Linked DNA regions of Parafrankia irregularis. The protein of the gene in region 1 interacts with the protein of each later gene in a pairwise test. Links are inferred from orthologs where the notes say so. Each region holds a gene or a part of one and is shown on either strand. Other genes may lie near its edges. The genes, in order: lpdA and pcrA.

Region 1 (4,095 bases):
GGGTGAGTTTCTCGGTGCGCCCACGGGCGGCGGCTGCGGCGGCCGCGGGGGCCGGCACCGGCGCGGCTGCCGGGCGAGCGACAGCGGCAGCGGGCACGGGAGCGGGCGCGGCGGGAGCCGCCGGGGCCTTCGCCGCATCCTGGATGTCCTGCTTGGTGATGCGCCCCCCCGGCCCACTGCCGGTCACGATGCCGAGGTCGACACCCAGCTCGGCGGCCATCTTGCGGACCAGCGGCGTGACGTACCGGCCGAGGCCGTCGGCGCTGGCGTCCGCGGTGCTCGCCGCGACCGGAGCCTGCGACGGAACCGGAGCGGGGGCCGGCGGCGGTGGCGGGGTCGGCGCGGGCGCGGGGGCCGGTGCCGGGGCCGGCGGGGGCGGCGGAGCCGGGGTGGGCGCGGGCGGCGGCGGGGGAGCGACTGCCTTCGGCGGCTCGGGGGCGGGCGTGGGCTGCGCGGCCGGGGCGCTGGGGGCGGCAGCCGCGGCGGCACCATCCTCGATCACGGCCAGTTCGACGCCGACCTCGACGGTCTCGTCCTCGGCAACCTTGATCGAACCGAGGATGCCGGAGGCCGGCGCGGGGATCTCGGTGTCGACCTTGTCCGTGCTTACTTCCAGCAGCGGCTCGTCGGCCTCGACGCGCTCGCCTTCCTTCTTCAGCCAGCGGGTGACCGTCCCCTCGGAGACGCTCTCCCCGAGGCGGGGCATTGTGACGGAAACTGACATTCTGACAACGACTCCTTCGTCGCGCCCGACGTCGCGCCCTGCTGCCCGGTCGGGCTGTCAGGGACGAACGGCGGGCACCGCAGGCTAACTGTGGACGTGCAGTGGCTTGCCGGCGAGAGCGAGGTGCGCCTCACCGAGCGCCTCGGAGAGGGTCGGGTGCGGGTGGATCAGCTGGGCGACGTCGGTCGGGTAGGCCTCCCAGTTGGTGATGAGCTGGGCCTCGGCGATCAACTCGCCCACCCGGTCGCCCACCATGTGGACGCCGAGGACGGGCCCGTCCTGCGCCGAGACCACGGTTACCGCTCCCGACGAGCGCAGGATCCGTGCTTTGCCGTTTCCTGCCAGGTGATAGGTGGCGGTGTCGACTTCACCGAAACGCTTGCGCGCGGCGGCGACGGTCAGGCCGACGGATGCCACCTCGGGGTGTGAGTACGTGACCCGCGGAACGTTCACGTAGTCGACCGGCACCGGGTCGAGCCCCGCGAGCCGCTCCGCGACCAGGATTCCCTCGGCGAACGCCACGTGGGCGAGCTGGGGCCCCGGCCGAAGGTCCCCGAGCGCGGAGACCGTCGGCAGGTTCGTCCGCAGCTGGGGGTCGACGACGACGTGGCCGCGGTCGATGGTGACGCCGATGCGCTCCAGGCCGAGCCCGGCGGAGACCGGGCCGCGCCCCACGGCCACCAGGAGCAGCTCGGCGTCGATGGTCGCTCCGTCCTCGAGGACGACCGTGACCCCCCGGTCGGTGGTCTTCGCGTCCGCGAACGGCACACCGAGACGTAGTGAGATGCCGCGCCGGCCGAAGGCGCGCTCGAGCAGCTTCGAGCTGGCCTCGTCCTCGGCCGGCACCAGATGGGGCAGGGCCTCGACGATGGTCACCTCGGCGCCGAACGAGCGCCAGACCGATGCGAACTCACACCCGATCGCGCCACCACCGAGGACGACCACCGACGCGGGTACTTGCCCCAGCGCCAGCGCGTCGTCGCTGTCGATCACCGTGCGGTGGTCGATCTCGAGACCGGGCAGGGTCCGCGGCGCCGAACCGGTGGCGAGCAGAAGGTGCCGGCCTTCGATCAGCCGGGCCCCGACGGCCACCGCCGTAGGGGACACCACCTGGCCGGCTCCGGCGACGACCTCGATGCCGCGGGAGTGCACCAGCCCGGTGAGCCCCTTGTACAGACCGTCCACGACCGAGTCGCGGTATCGCGCCACGCCGGCCGGGTCGATACCGCCCAGCGTCGCGTGGACCCCGAAGGCGGCGCTGTCGGCGACGGTGTCCGCCACCTCGGCCGCGTGCAGCAGCGCCTTGGTCGGAATGCAGCCGCGGTGCAGGCAGGTGCCGCCGAGCTTGTCCTTCTCGATCAGGACGACCCGCAGGCCCAGCTCCGCGGCCCGCAGCGCGGCGGCATACCCGCCGCTGCCACCACCGAGGATGACCAGATCGACGGGACCGGCCGCTGTGTCCGCCACGCGAGGTCCCTTCTTCGACGACTTGCGGACGCCAGGGTCCCGGCATGGCGGCGGCAGGAGCGTGGCCGTCGTCATGGCCGGTGAGCCCAGCCGGAACGACTGCGCATCGGGGGGACGAACGCCCCCCATGCACAGCTGTACCGGCTGGGTCCAGTCTTTCACGAGCAGGCGGCCTGTCTGGGCTCCACGACGCCGACTGTGCCGCATCACGCCACCGAGATGTGGCGCGGCTCACCCCCGGTGGCCCGACCTGGCTGCCCGGTCGGATCTCGCGAACCCACAGGGTGACCGCGCGGACCAGCGGGGTGACACAGCACCACCCGGTGGGGTCAGGAGGTCGCCGCGCGGTCCTCGGCCAGCTGGACGAGGGTGCGCACGATCGCCCCCGTGCCCCCCTTCGGCGTGTAGCCGTACGCCTCGCCGCCGTTCCAGGACGGCCCGGCGATGTCGACGTGCGCCCAGGGGATCTCCTCGGGCACGAAGGCGGCGAGGAAGTGCGCGGCCAGCAGCATCCCGGCGTCGCGGTTGCCGCCGGGCGCGACGTTCGTCAGGTCGGCGACCACCGAGTCGAGGCTCTTGCGCAGCTCCGCCGGCATCGGCATCGGCCACACCGTCTCGCCCGCACGCCCGGCGGCGGTGACGACGGCGTCCGGTGCGTCACCGCGGCCCATGACGCCGCTGGTGCGGGTGCCCAGTGCCACGATCTGCGCGCCGGTGAGCGTGGCGACGTCCACGATGAGTGCCGGGTGGTCCTCGCTGGCGCGGGCCAGCGCATCGCCGAGAACCAGCCGGCCCTCGGCGTCGGTGTTGAGCACCTCGACGCGCTTCCCGCCCCGCAGGGTGATCACGTCGGAGGGCCGGATGGCCTCACCGGAAGGCATGTTCTCCGCGCAGGGCATCCAGCCGGTCAGGTTGATCGCAAGCCCAAGCCTGGCCGCGGCGATCACCGACGCGAGCACGGACGCCGCGCCGGCCATGTCGCTCTTCATCCATTCCATGGCCACCGGCGGCTTCAGCGAGAGGCCGCCGGAGTCGAAGGTGATGCCCTTGCCGACCAGGGCCAGGTCGGTGGCCGCGACGGCGGCGCCGTCACCGCTGCCCCTGCTCTCGCTGTCGCTCTCGCCGGCGGTCTTCTCGCCGGCGCCCGCGTAGCGCAGACGGATGAGCCGCGGAGGGTTGACCGAACCCTGACCGACGCCGAGCAGGCCGCCGAAGGCCCCGTCGGCGAGAGCATGCTCGTCCAGCACCGTCACCTCGACACCGACGGCACCAGCCCGTTCGACCGCGATCTCGGCCAGCCGGGCGGGGGAGAGGTGGCTCGGCGGCGTGTTCACCAGGTCCCGGACGAGCGCGACGGACTCGCTGACGATCACCGCACGCGCCAGGGCGGCCTCGGCCGCGGCGACGGCCGCCGGCTCCTCGACCACCAGGACGATCTCCTGGACGGGGGCCGGCCTGGTCGACGCGGCACGCAGGCTGTCGAAGGCATAGGCACCCAGCAGCGATCCCTCGGCCGCCGCGCGCAGCGACGACGGGCTCGCCTCGCCGCCGGCGAGTGCCAGCGTGGTGGCGACCCGGGTCGTTCCGGCGAGTGCCCGGACAGCCGCGCCGGCCGCGCGCCGCAGGGCCTCGTGATCGGTTTCCGCGTCGCGCAGGAACGTGCTGTGATCGCCGAGGCCGACCGCGAGGACGGTCGGAGCCGTCAGCGTTCCCAGCGTCGCGAACCGCACGGTGTCGCCCGCGGCGCCGGTCGCCCCGAGATCGGCGAGGATCCGGGCGAGGCGGCCACCGAGCGCGGAGTCGAGCGGCCCGGTCCCGCCGAGAGGCACCGGGCCGTCCTCGCCTTTGGCTATTCCGACCACTATCGCGTCGACGTCGAGATCGGTGAGCGCGGTGGCGGCGAC
Region 2 (11,380 bases), on another replicon or contig:
GCTCCTCCTGCAGGGCGTGGACGAGGGTGGACGCCGATCGGTTGATCTCGATGAGGTCGCGGATCCGGTTGACGTCCCGAGTGCTGGTCAGCACGGAGGCCGCCTGGATCGAGGAGTTGACCAGGATGGCCACGACGGGCACGGCGAGAATCGCGATCAGCTTGGTGCGTACCCGCCAGTTGGTCGGGTCGGTCACCGTCTGACGAAGGCCGCGCCCACCGGCTCGTTCCGGTCGTGGCGGCGTCGGGGGCTGGTCGCCGTGGTGTCCGTTGTCTTCCACGGACGAACCAGCGGCAGCCATGGGCGGCTGGTCTGTGGCCATGCCCGTGCTGCTGGCCATCGGTTGTCTGCGCACGTACCTTCGCAACCTCTCCGCCAGCCTCCCGGAACAGGTCGTACCAGGATGGCTCGGTATCGGGCCCGGATGTCCCTCACAACGCACCTTAGCGGGACGTAGTGAGCATCCGAAAGGCGCCCACCGTACGCCCGTTGTGGGTCACGGGCCAGTTGTGGGCGGTTTGCGCCCGAGTTTGTCACCGATGCCCATCTCGGTGGGCACTGTGGGTCGAGCTGATCGATGGGTTGGCCGCATCGATCGCGGGTGAGGACGTTCATGGACCTTTCGATGGGATCACGCATCATGGACTTCGCGAGTCCTTCGCCGGTCGGTTCGTCCGGACGAGCCGAAGACGCCTCCAATGTGCCGCCGCCGGGCGACGCGTGCCACCCGGCACGCATCCGCGTCGGCGTCCGTAGGCTTGATGAGTGAACGAGTCACCTCGTGGCAGCTATGGCTCCACCGATGCACATCCCGGATACGACACCGTTCTTGTGATCGACTTCGGCGCGCAGTACGCCCAGTTGATCGCTCGCCGTGTGCGTGAGTGCCATGTGTACTCGGAGATCGTCCCGTGGGATATGCCGGTCGCGGAGATCCTGGCTCGCCGTCCGGCAGCGTTGATCCTTTCGGGTGGCCCGAAGTCGGTCTACTCGCCGGGCGCCCCGCGGGTCGATCCGGCCCTCTTCTCCGCCGGGATCCCGGTCCTCGGGATCTGCTACGGCCACCAGGTGATGGCCCAGGCGCTGGAGGGGACGGTCGCGCGTACCGGCACCGCCGAGTACGGGGCGACCCGCCTGCAGGTGAGCGACCCCGGAGTGCTCTTCGACGGGCTCGCCGTCTCCCAGCAGGTGTGGATGTCCCACGGTGACTCGGTGACGGCGGCGCCCCCCGGGTTCAGGGTGACCGCCTCGACCCCGTCGACGCCGGTCGCGGCGTTCGAGGATCCCGATCGTCGCCTCTACGGCGTGCAGTTCCATCCCGAGGTCGTCCACAGCGAGCGGGGGATGGACGTCCTGCGTCACTTCCTGCTCGCGGGAGCGGGCTGCCGGCCGTCCTGGACGATGCTCAACATCGTCGACGAGGCGGTCGCCGCCGTGCGCAAGCAGGTGGGCGGCGGTCGCCTCATCTGCGGTCTGTCTGGCGGCGTCGACTCGGCGGTGGCGGCCGCGTTGGTGCAGCGGGCCGTCGGGGATGCGTTGACCTGCGTGTTCGTCGACCACGGCCTGCTCCGGGCGGGGGAGGCCGAGCAGGTCGAACGCGACTTCGTCGCCTCGACCGGCGTCGAACTGGTGCACGTGAAGGCGGCCGACCGGTTCGCGGCGGCACTGGCCGGTGTCACCGATCCCGAGCAGAAGCGGAAGATCATCGGCCGCGAGTTCATCCGGGTCTTCGAGGAGGCCGCACGCGAGCTCGACGCGCGGGCCGAGGCCGAGGGCGCCAGGATCGGATTCCTTGTGCAGGGCACGCTGTATCCCGACGTCATCGAGTCGGGCTCGCCGACCGCGGCAAAGATCAAGTCCCATCACAATGTCGGTGGCCTTCCCGACGACCTGCAGTTCGCGCTGGTCGAGCCACTGCGCACGCTTTTCAAGGACGAGGTCCGCCACCTCGGCGAGGAACTCGGGCTCCCCGAGGAGATCGTCTGGCGCCAGCCTTTCCCCGGGCCCGGGCTGGCCGTGCGGATCATCGGCGAGGTGACGCCCGAGCGGCTCGACATCGTGCGTGCCGCAGACGCGGTGGTCCGCGAGGAGATCCGCCGGGCCGGGCTCGACCGCGAGATCTGGCAGGTCTTCGCGGTGCTGCTCGCGGATGTTCGGTCGGTGGGGGTCCAGGGCGACGAGCGGACCTACGGTTGCCCGGTGGTTCTTCGTGCCGTGACCAGTGAGGACGCGATGACGGCCGACTGGGCCCGGCTGCCTGCCGCGTTGCTGGAGCGCATCAGCAACCGGGTCGTCAACGAGGTGCCGCAGGTGAACCGGGTCGTCTACGACATCACGTCGAAGCCGCCCGGCACGATTGAGTGGGAGTAAGGCGATCGGTTTCGGTGTGGCCGGTGGTCCGCCGGCTACACCGCTGGACCGTCGGCGGGCGGTCTTGGCGTCAGGTGTTGGGGGTTACATGTCCCAATATTGCGGTCGGGCGTCGATCGTCGTTGGTTTTGTGTCGTTTCGTGACTGTTTGTGGGTTCGCAGTGGCCCGTCGGCATGGTGCATGGGCGACGATGCATTCTGCGGATGTCCGTCTGGAGGCTCTCCGGGGGTTGACCTCGGTGCGGACTTCATAGACCTGTCCGGCCTAGTCCGGTGCCATCGTGAGCCACCCGCACTCGGTCGGGACATAGGTTTGGTTGCGCCGGCGGATGGTATTCCCGCTCGGATGTTCGAGGCGACTTCATACGATCCCGGCGGCCGGTGTTTTGTGTCGGGGAGTCGCCGCTCGGTGGCGATAAACCTCCGAAGCGATCCGGTGATTCACCGTGGGGAACATAGCGAACCGGACATTACGGATATTTAGTGGAGTATGAGGTGCTGCCTTCGGTTCACAACGGCGATCGCGTCGGAGTGGAACCGCCCGGTGTCGGGCTGGTCGCGGGCGGCTCGGTCGCCCGGACGAAGCGTCCCCTGCCGGCCGGCCGGTTTGACTACGTCCGCGCCGCGGCGCACTCTAGAGGTGTGCCGCTGTTCCTCATGGTGATTACGTAGGCGCGCGACCGCCCGAGAGGGTCGCGCGCCAAGCCCTTCCGCCCATCGGCGGGGGGCTTTTTTGTTTGCCGCGGCCGCAGGGGTGAGGTGGCCGCCGAGCCACCAGGAGAGTGTCGATGACATCACCATCAGTAAGAAGGCCGCCGGCTGATGGCGCCGGGTCGTCCCGCGCGGACGACCCGACCGACGCCGACGGCGCCGGAGAACGTCAGGGCGGGGCAACGGGGGCCCTCGCCCGGATCAGTCCGCAGTCAGCCGTGCCGGCGCCCGAACGCGCCCGAGGCACGCTGCCCGCCCGCCGCCCGTCCGGTGGGCGCACCGCTCCCCGCGCCCGCGGTTGTGACGCGGCCGGGCTGCGTCCCGCCGGCCTTGCTGGCAGCTTGGGACTGGCTGGCAGCTCGGGGCTGGCTGGCACCGCTGGGCTGGCTGGCAGCTTCGGCCTGTCCGGCGGTCCTGTCCGCGCTGGCGTTTCCGGCCTGCCGGTCGATCTCGCCGAGGTCACCGCGGCCGCCGGGCGGCTGGGCGGTGTGGCGCGTCGTACCCGGGTCGTGCCGGCGGCCGGGAGTCTGACCGGGCATGTCGGTGCGCCGGTCTGGCTCAAGTGCGAGCACGAGCAGCACACCGGTTCCTTCAAGCTGCGGGGCGCGTTCAACCGGATCGCGACCGCGGGGCCGCGGGCACGCGCGCGGGGAGTCGTCGCGGCGAGCGCCGGCAACCACGCCCAGGGCGTCGCCTTCGCGGCGGCTCATTTCGGCGTCGCCGCGACCATCTTCGTGCCCGAGGGCGCGAACCCGGCCAAGGTCGCGCGTACCCGTGCGCTGGGCGCCCGCGTCGAGCACGTACCGGGGGGCGTCGACGCCGCGCTGCGAGCCGCCGACGCCTACGCCGCCGCCAGCGGTGGCCTGCTGGTCCACCCGTTCGACGACGCGGCTGTCATCGCGGGCCAGGCAACGATCGGGCTGGAGCTCCTGGAACAGGTGCCGGAGCTCTCGACAGTGATCGTCGGGGTCGGTGGTGGGGGTCTGCTGAGTGGTCTGGCGGTGGCGCTCAGTGGCCTGCGGCCGGACGTACGCGTGATCGGCGTTCAGGCGGCCGCCGCGCCGGCGTTCGCGTCGTCCTTTCACACCGCCCGCCGTCTGGTCGTCCCACCGGGCGCTGCCGGTAGCGGCGCGGGCTGCCTCGCCGATGCCGGCCAGGCCGGGGCAGCCACGGGAACCGTGGCCGACGGCATGGCGGTCGGCGCGCCCGGCCGGCTTACCCTGGCACTGGCCGAACGGCTGGTGGACGACGTCGTCACGGTCGACGAGGACGCGTTCTGGGAGGCGATGGTCGCGCTGCGGCGGTCGGGCCACCGGGTGGAGCCCGCGGGAGCCGCCGGCGTCGCGGCCCTGCTGCGGATGCCCGAGCTCGCGGGCGGTGTCACGGCGGTGGTGCTCTCCGGCGGCAATCTCGACCCCGCGGTGGACACCAGGGTGGCCGCGCTCGCGGCCGACGCGTCCGCCGGCGCTCGGACGAACGCGCCTGGGTGACCGCGACTGGGCGACCGCGTCCGGGTGAAAGCATCCGGACCCGAACGCCGACCCGCGGGCCGCGCATGGAAGTGTCGGACCCGCCCGGCATCATGGCGCTGTGGTTGAGCTGGCCACCGCGTCGGGCGGTTCGTCCGTCGAACGTACGATCGAGGTCTGATGAGCACTCTTTTCGACGACACCTTTGGCCCTGAATCGCTGGTCGACGGTCTGGCACCCCTTGGTGGCGCGGGCTCGCGGGAGGGTGCGGCGGCCGGCGGTGCGGCGCGCGGCGGGGCCGCCGGCGGCGGTCGGGCGTCGGGCGACTTCGGCCCGGCGGTGCTCGAGGCCGGGGCGGGTCGCCCCAGGCCGCCTCGGCTCGACCCGGGCGAACTGCTGGAGGGGCTCAACCCGCAGCAGCACGCGGCGGTGGTGCACGCGGGCGCGCCGTTGCTCGTCGTCGCCGGTGCGGGCTCGGGCAAGACCCGGGTGCTGACCCACCGCATCGCCTACCTGCTCGCGGCGCGTGGCGTGCGGCCGGGCGAGATCCTCGCGATCACGTTCACGAACAAGGCCGCGGGGGAGATGAAGGAGCGCGTCGAGGCGCTCGTCGGCGGGCGGGCCAGAGCGATGTGGGTGAGCACGTTCCACTCGGCCTGCGTGCGCATTCTGCGCTCGGAGGCGGCGCGGCTCGGGTACGCCTCCTCCTTCTCCATCTACGACGCGGCGGATGCCCAGCGCCTGCTCACGTTGGTCACCCGCGATCTCGACCTCGACCCCAAGCGCCACACCGCCAAGGCGCTCGCGGTGGCGATCAGCGCTCTGAAGAACGAACTCGTCGACTGGGAGACGGCCCGGGACCGGGCCGCGAGCCACATCGAGCGAACCGTCGCCGAGGTGTACGCCTCCTACCAGCAGCGGCTCGCACAGGCGAACGCGCTGGACTTCGACGATCTGATCATGATGACGGTCAACCTGCTCCAGGCGTTCCCCGACGTCGCCGAGCACTACCGGCGGCGGTTCCGCCACGTGCTCGTCGACGAATACCAGGACACCAACCACGCCCAGTACGTCCTCGTCCGCGAGCTGGTCGGCCGCCCTGGTCCGGCCGGGAGCACGGGGGCGGGGGCCGAGTCGGCGGCGGTGGGCCAGCACGGCACGGGCGGCGAGGACGCTGCCGGGCTGGCGGGAGCGGAGTACGGCGGTGGCGGTCCGGTCCCCGCCTCCGGCGCCCTGCCGCCGGCGGAGCTGTGTGTGGTCGGGGACGCCGACCAGTCGATCTACGCCTTCCGCGGGGCGAACATCCGCAACATCGTCGAGTTCGAGCAGGACTACCCGAACGCGGCCGTCATCCTGCTGGAGCAGAACTACCGGTCCACCCAGACGATCCTCTCCGCGGCGAACGCGGTGATCGCGCGCAACGCCCAGCGCAAGGCGAAGCGCCTGTGGTCGGATGCCGGTGACGGGGAGCGGATCGTCGGCTTCGTCGCCGACAACGAGCATGACGAGGCCGCCTTCGTCGCGGAGGAGATCGACCGGCTCAGCGACGACAAGCTCGCCCGGCCGGCGGATGTGGCGGTCTTCTACCGGACGAACGCCCAGAGTCGGGTGTTCGAGGAGATCTTCATCCGGGTCGGGCTGCCGTACCGGGTGGTCGGCGGCGTCCGGTTCTACGAGCGCCGCGAGATCCGTGACCTGCTCGCCTACCTGCGGGTGCTGGCGAACCCGACGGACACGGTGAACCTGCGGCGGATTCTCAACGTTCCGCGCCGCGGGATCGGTGACCGCGCCGAGGCGATGATCTCGGCCTTCGCGGAGCGCGAGCGCATCCCGTTCGCCGACGCACTCGCCCGGGTGGACGAGGTGCCCGGGGTGGCGACCAGATCGGCCCGGTCGGTCCGGGACTTCGTGGCGCTGCTGGGCGATCTGCGTGACCTGCTGCCGAGCGGCCCACTGGCCGTGATCGAGGCGGTGCTGGAGCGGACGGGCTATCTCTCCGAGCTCGTCGCTGAGGACACCATCGAGGCCCAGGGGCGGGTCGAGAACCTGCGGGAGCTCGTCGGGGTGGTCCAGGAGTTCACCGAACGGCGTCCCGACGGCAGTCTGGCCGAGTTCCTGGAGCAGGTCTCGCTCGTCGCGGACGCGGACCAGATCCCCGACGACGACGGCTCCGACGGCGTCGTCACGCTGATGACGCTGCACAGCGCGAAGGGCCTGGAGTTCCCGGTCGTGTTCCTCACCGGGCTGGAGGACGGTGTCTTCCCGCACCTGCGCACGCTCGGGGATCCGACCGAGCTGGAGGAGGAACGGCGGCTGGCGTATGTGGGTGTCACCCGGGCCAGGGCACGGCTGTACCTCACCCGGGCCCAGGTCCGCAGCGCCTGGGGGCAGCCGGCCTACAACCCGCCCTCCCGGTTCCTCGGCGAGGTTCCGGATGCGCTCGTCGAATGGCGCCGGCTGCCCGAGCCGGCTCCGGCCACCAACAGCGGGCGCTTCGCCGGCTCAGGCGCGGGCTCGGGCGGGGCAGGCGGCTTCGGTGGCGCCGGTGCGAGGCCGGTGAACTCCCCGTTCGGGGCGAAAAGCTCCCGGCCGGCCGCGCGCCCGATCATCGACCTGAATCCCGGCGACCGGGTCACCCATGACACGTTCGGCCTCGGGGTCGTCGTGGCGACGAGCGGAGTCGGTGACTCCCGCCAGGCCAAGATCGACTTCGGCTCCGACGCCGGGACGAAGGATCTCCTGCTGCGGTACGCGCCGGTGGAGAAGCTCTGAGCCGAGGCCTCCGGCCACGCGGCCCCGGCCCCCGTGCTGCCGCGCCCAGCGCGGGCGGCAGCGGGGTCGGGGGCACGGCTCAGTACGTGACCCCGTGGCCCGCGAGCCAGGCGAGGGGGTCGACCTTCGTCCCGTACTGCCCGTTGAGACGGACCTCGAAGTGCAGGTGCGGGCCGGTGGATTTCCCGGTGTTCCCCTCCAGGCCGATCTGCTCGCCGGTGTCGACCTCCTGGCCGACCCGGACGTCGATGCGTGACATGTGGCCGTAGCTGGTCACCACGTTGTTCTCGTGCATGATCTGCACGAAGTTTCCGTAGCCGGTCTCCCAGCCCGCGTAGATGATCGTCCCGCGGTGTGCCGCGTGGATGGTCGTTCCGTGGGGAGCGCCGAAATCCACGCCGATGTGGTGGTTCGAGCCGCCGAATCCCTGGGTGACGCGGGCCTCGATCGGGCGAACCCAACGTGCCGCTGCCACCCGTTCCGCCTCCGCGGCGGCCGCGGCGTCGCGCTGGGCCAGCGCGACGGCTGCCACCCGGGTGGCGACCAGGTCCTTCGCCTCGAGCAGCTCGGCCATCCGGCGTTGGTCGTCGGACACCTCGGTGTCGATCGGCCCGCTCAGATCATCCGCGCCCGCCGTGGACACGACCTGCACGGTGCCGGACTGGCCCGCTGATGCTCCGCTCGCGGACGCCGCCAGCGTGCTGCCGGTCCGTCCCGGCTGGTGCTGGGCCGTGGTCTCGGAATGCGCGATGCCGGTGGCATTGATGAGCACGAGGCCGATGGTCGAGACGACCGCGGTGGCGGCGCCCGTACGTCGCAGCTGCACGGAGACGAAACCCGATCTTCCGGGTACGGACTCGTCCCACTCGTCGGCGACTGAGGCGTTCCGACGTGGGTGCGTTCCGTGCTCGGATCTCGGGAACGGCGGTCGTGTCAACACGCACTCCCCTGGTCACAAGGCACCCGTCGGACGAACCAGCCGGGTGGGAGGGCCCTTAAACCGATGAGGAGGTTACACCGTCTCTTTCTGGCAGATAGTTCCAACTAGCCGTAAAGATGTGGCACTTTCGGGCTGGTCAGTCGCCAGACCTGTCGCCGCCGTTGCCTGCGGCGCTCCCGCTACGGGTGCCGCCGGTGCTGGTGCCGGTGCCGGTACGGCTGGTGCCAGCACGGCTGGTGCCAGCACGGCTGGTGCTGGCGGCTGAGCCGGGGTGAGTAGACGGGTGGTCAGCTGCGCCACCGCGCCGCAGAACGGAAGACCGTGGTGCCCGACGCCGTCCACCAGGACGTTCTCGGTGTGCAGGTCGGGGTGGTTGAGCCTGGCCTCGTCCGGTCGCACCACCGTGTCCAGGCTGCCGGCGACGGCGACGAACCTGGTACGCAGGCCCGGGGCCGGTTCGGCGAGCTCCTCCAACAGGGCGGACCCCGGCCGCAGCTGGGCCAGCACCCGGTACGCGACCGCCCTTGGCAGGCGGCTGGCGAGCCGGGTGCCGTTGTGGGGCGACGCCAGCGTGATCAGGGTGCGCACGTACTCGTCCCCGCCGAGTCGCTGGACGTAGTACCGCGCCACCAGGCCGCCGAGCGAATGGGCGACGATGTTCACGTCCGGGTGCCCGTGCCGCCGGGCGGCCTGCTCGACCGCGGCCGCGAGCGCTTCGGCTGCGGCCTGGACGCTGGTCGCGAACAACGGCACGTCCACCGAGGTCACGGTGGTGAATCCGCGGCGGCGCAGGGAACGCTCAAGGCGCGCGAACACCGACCGGTTGTCCACCAGGCCGTGGACGAGCAGGACGGGCGTCCCGGCGGTCGCCGGATCGCCGACGATCAGGCCGCGTTGGAGCGGGGTCAGGTCCGCCAGGCGGTAGCGGTCGGTGGGGCCTTCGTCGCGGCGCCGCCCGACCACGGCAGCCGGGTAGAGGGCTGCGTGCGTCGCGATACAGGCCGCCTCGACCATGAGGCCCTTCACACCGTCGAACTGCGTGGCCCCGAGTCGGGTGAACAGTCGGGTGTCGATGACCGTCCCCTTCGTGAGGACCTGTCCTCGTGGCAGGTTGGGCAAACGACGTTACTGAAAGCCAACCAAGCCTGTCGACCATTTGTCATGCCTTGCCGCAAGACGGACATCCGCGTCACGAAGAGTGAGGTCACGCAGAAGATCCGCGACCCGTAGTGCCAGCCCGGGCAGGTCAGCGTCACAGCGCTCCAGGACGGCATCGGCGAAACCCAGGGCGAGCAGGTCGTAGGGCCGCAGCCCCGCGCTGTCCGCCGCCGCCGCGAGGTCGATGCGCAGGGTCGTGGCCGCACCTTCGGGCGCCAGTGCGGTCAGGTACCCATCCGGCGAAACCAGGACGACATCGGCACAGGCCGCCGCGAGTGCCCCGCCGGAGCCGCCCTCACCGACGATGATCGAGATGGTCGGGGAAGGACAGGCGAGCACCGCAGCCATGGCCGCACCGATCTGGGGCGCGATTCCCGCGGCCTCGGCGGCCGGTCCGCAGGCCGCACCCGGGGTGTCAACCAGGGTCAGCAACGGCAGGCTGAGCCTGCCCGCGAGACGGGCCGCCCTCGAGAGCAGGCGGTAGCCGTCCGGCCCTGGCGCACCACCGCGCTGCGCGGCCACCGCCACTCCCACGGCGGCGAGCCCCGTGGGCAGCAGCCCGATCCGGGCCCGCACCGTCCGGTCCGGCCCAACCAGGTCGACGCCGGCCGTCAGCAGGTCGGCCAGGATCACGCCGGCGGGTCGGCGCGGCCCCTCCCTGGCCGCCAGCACCTGCTCCCAGCCGCTCCGGCGCGGGCCCGGTGCCTCACCCGCGAGCGGTGCCTGGCCGGCGGGAGCCTGGCCGACGGGTGGCCGATCGGGTGGTGCGACCGCGCGCAGTGCGTGGCCGAGCCAGCTGGCCACGGCCGACGGCTCCACGGCGGCGTCCACCAGGCCGGCGGCCGCGGCGGCCAGTGCCGTGTGGCTGTCGCTGGGCGGGAGCGCGCCGGTCACGGCGGCCACGACTCTGGGCCCGGAGAAGCCAACCGTCGCGCCGAGGACCGCGCAGCGCAGATCGGCCTGGGAGCCGACGGTCACCCACATGCCGCCGGTGGTGGGCTGGTCGGAGACTGCGATGTGCCCGAGACCCGCCGCGGCCAGCTGGCCGAGCGCGATGGACACCCGGGCCAGGCCGACCAGGCCGGCGACGCCTTCCTGCAGCCGGGTTCCGCCACTTCGCACGAGCGACACGAGCGGGCGGCGGGCCGCGATGGCCGCGTTCACCGCCGCGGTGAACGCGGTCGCGTCCGCCTCGCCGAAGCTGCCGCCGTGGATGGTGAAGTCCCAGACCGCGACCACGGCCGGTGTGCCCTCGACGGGGCCGGTGCCCCACCACAATGCCGGGCGGCCGTCGTAGTCCGGCCAGCCCAGGCGGTTGGGCGCCGCCGGGCCACCCGGCTGGCGGACCACCTCGGCCAGCAGGTCATGCCGCCAGTCCCGGGGCGGCGTGGTCGTCTCGCGTCGCGCCATAGCCATAGATCTTCACCGGGGCGGGGGCGGGCGGCGCGCTGACGTGTGGGATCGCTCTCGCCCAGACCCGTGCTGCCCCGGGGCCGTGCTGGGTCGTCCGGAGTGAGCCTCTCCGCGAGCCTTCTGGATCCTCGCCGCTGGGCGGACGAGATTGTCGCTGCTAGTCGCGGACCGCGTCGTCGAGCGTCATATGGTTCGGAATAGTCTGGTCTGCTCTGCTCCTGGAGCGGTCGCATCGCGCGGGCCGGACAACGGCCGGATACAGGGCCAGGTAGAGGGGAGTCATGCTCACACCGCTGACGGAGGAAGACCCGCGGCAGGTTGGTCGGTACCGGCTTCACAACCGGATCGGCGCCGGCGGCATGGGGACTGTCTACCTGGGTTTCACGCCCGCTTCCGAACCGGTCGCCGTGAAGGTCGCGGCCGCCGAGCTGTCAGAGGACGAGGAGTTCCGCTCCCGCTTCGAGCGGGAGGTGCGGGCCGCGCTGCGGGTCCGCGGCGGCGCCGTGGCGAGTGTGCTCGACGCGGACACGACCGCGTCACAGCCGTG

The links.
Region 2: the proteins of lpdA (region 1) and pcrA interact in binary tests that used the Escherichia coli proteins (3 or more experiments, as listed by UniProt). The link is inferred for Parafrankia irregularis from one-to-one orthologs.

What each region holds. Positions count from the first base shown.
Region 1 is NZ_FAOZ01000035.1:45,204-49,298, reverse strand. Bases 1-2,925 are described here. They hold lpdA (dihydrolipoyl dehydrogenase), read right to left. Parts: upstream 2,192-2,925; coding sequence 809-2,191; downstream 1-808. Other genes in these bases: AWX74_RS32850 (leucyl aminopeptidase), read right to left, coding at 2,521-2,925; sucB (2-oxoglutarate dehydrogenase, E2 component, dihydrolipoamide succinyltransferase), read right to left, coding at 1-724. Also shown: more of AWX74_RS32850, read right to left, coding at 2,926-4,095. UniProt on the Escherichia coli protein: Lipoamide dehydrogenase is a component of the glycine cleavage system as well as of the alpha-ketoacid dehydrogenase complexes.
Region 2 is NZ_FAOZ01000002.1:408,264-419,643, forward strand. Bases 4,407-7,526 are described here. They hold pcrA (DNA helicase PcrA), read left to right. Parts: upstream 4,407-4,730; coding sequence 4,731-7,322; downstream 7,323-7,526. Other genes in these bases: AWX74_RS04370 (threonine ammonia-lyase), read left to right, coding at 4,407-4,571; AWX74_RS04380 (M23 family metallopeptidase), read right to left, coding at 7,402-7,526. Also shown: AWX74_RS04355 (nitrate- and nitrite sensing domain-containing protein), read right to left, coding at 1-340; guaA (glutamine-hydrolyzing GMP synthase), read left to right, coding at 766-2,370; more of AWX74_RS04370, read left to right, coding at 3,159-4,406; more of AWX74_RS04380, read right to left, coding at 7,527-8,148; AWX74_RS04385 (lipase family alpha/beta hydrolase), read right to left, coding at 8,335-9,381; AWX74_RS04390 (carboxyl transferase domain-containing protein), read right to left, coding at 9,388-10,830; AWX74_RS04395 (serine/threonine-protein kinase), read left to right, coding at 11,115-11,380. UniProt on the Escherichia coli protein: A helicase with DNA-dependent ATPase activity. Unwinds DNA duplexes with 3'-5' polarity. Translocates on single-stranded DNA with 3'-5' polarity. Initiates unwinding more efficiently from a nicked substrate than double-stranded DNA.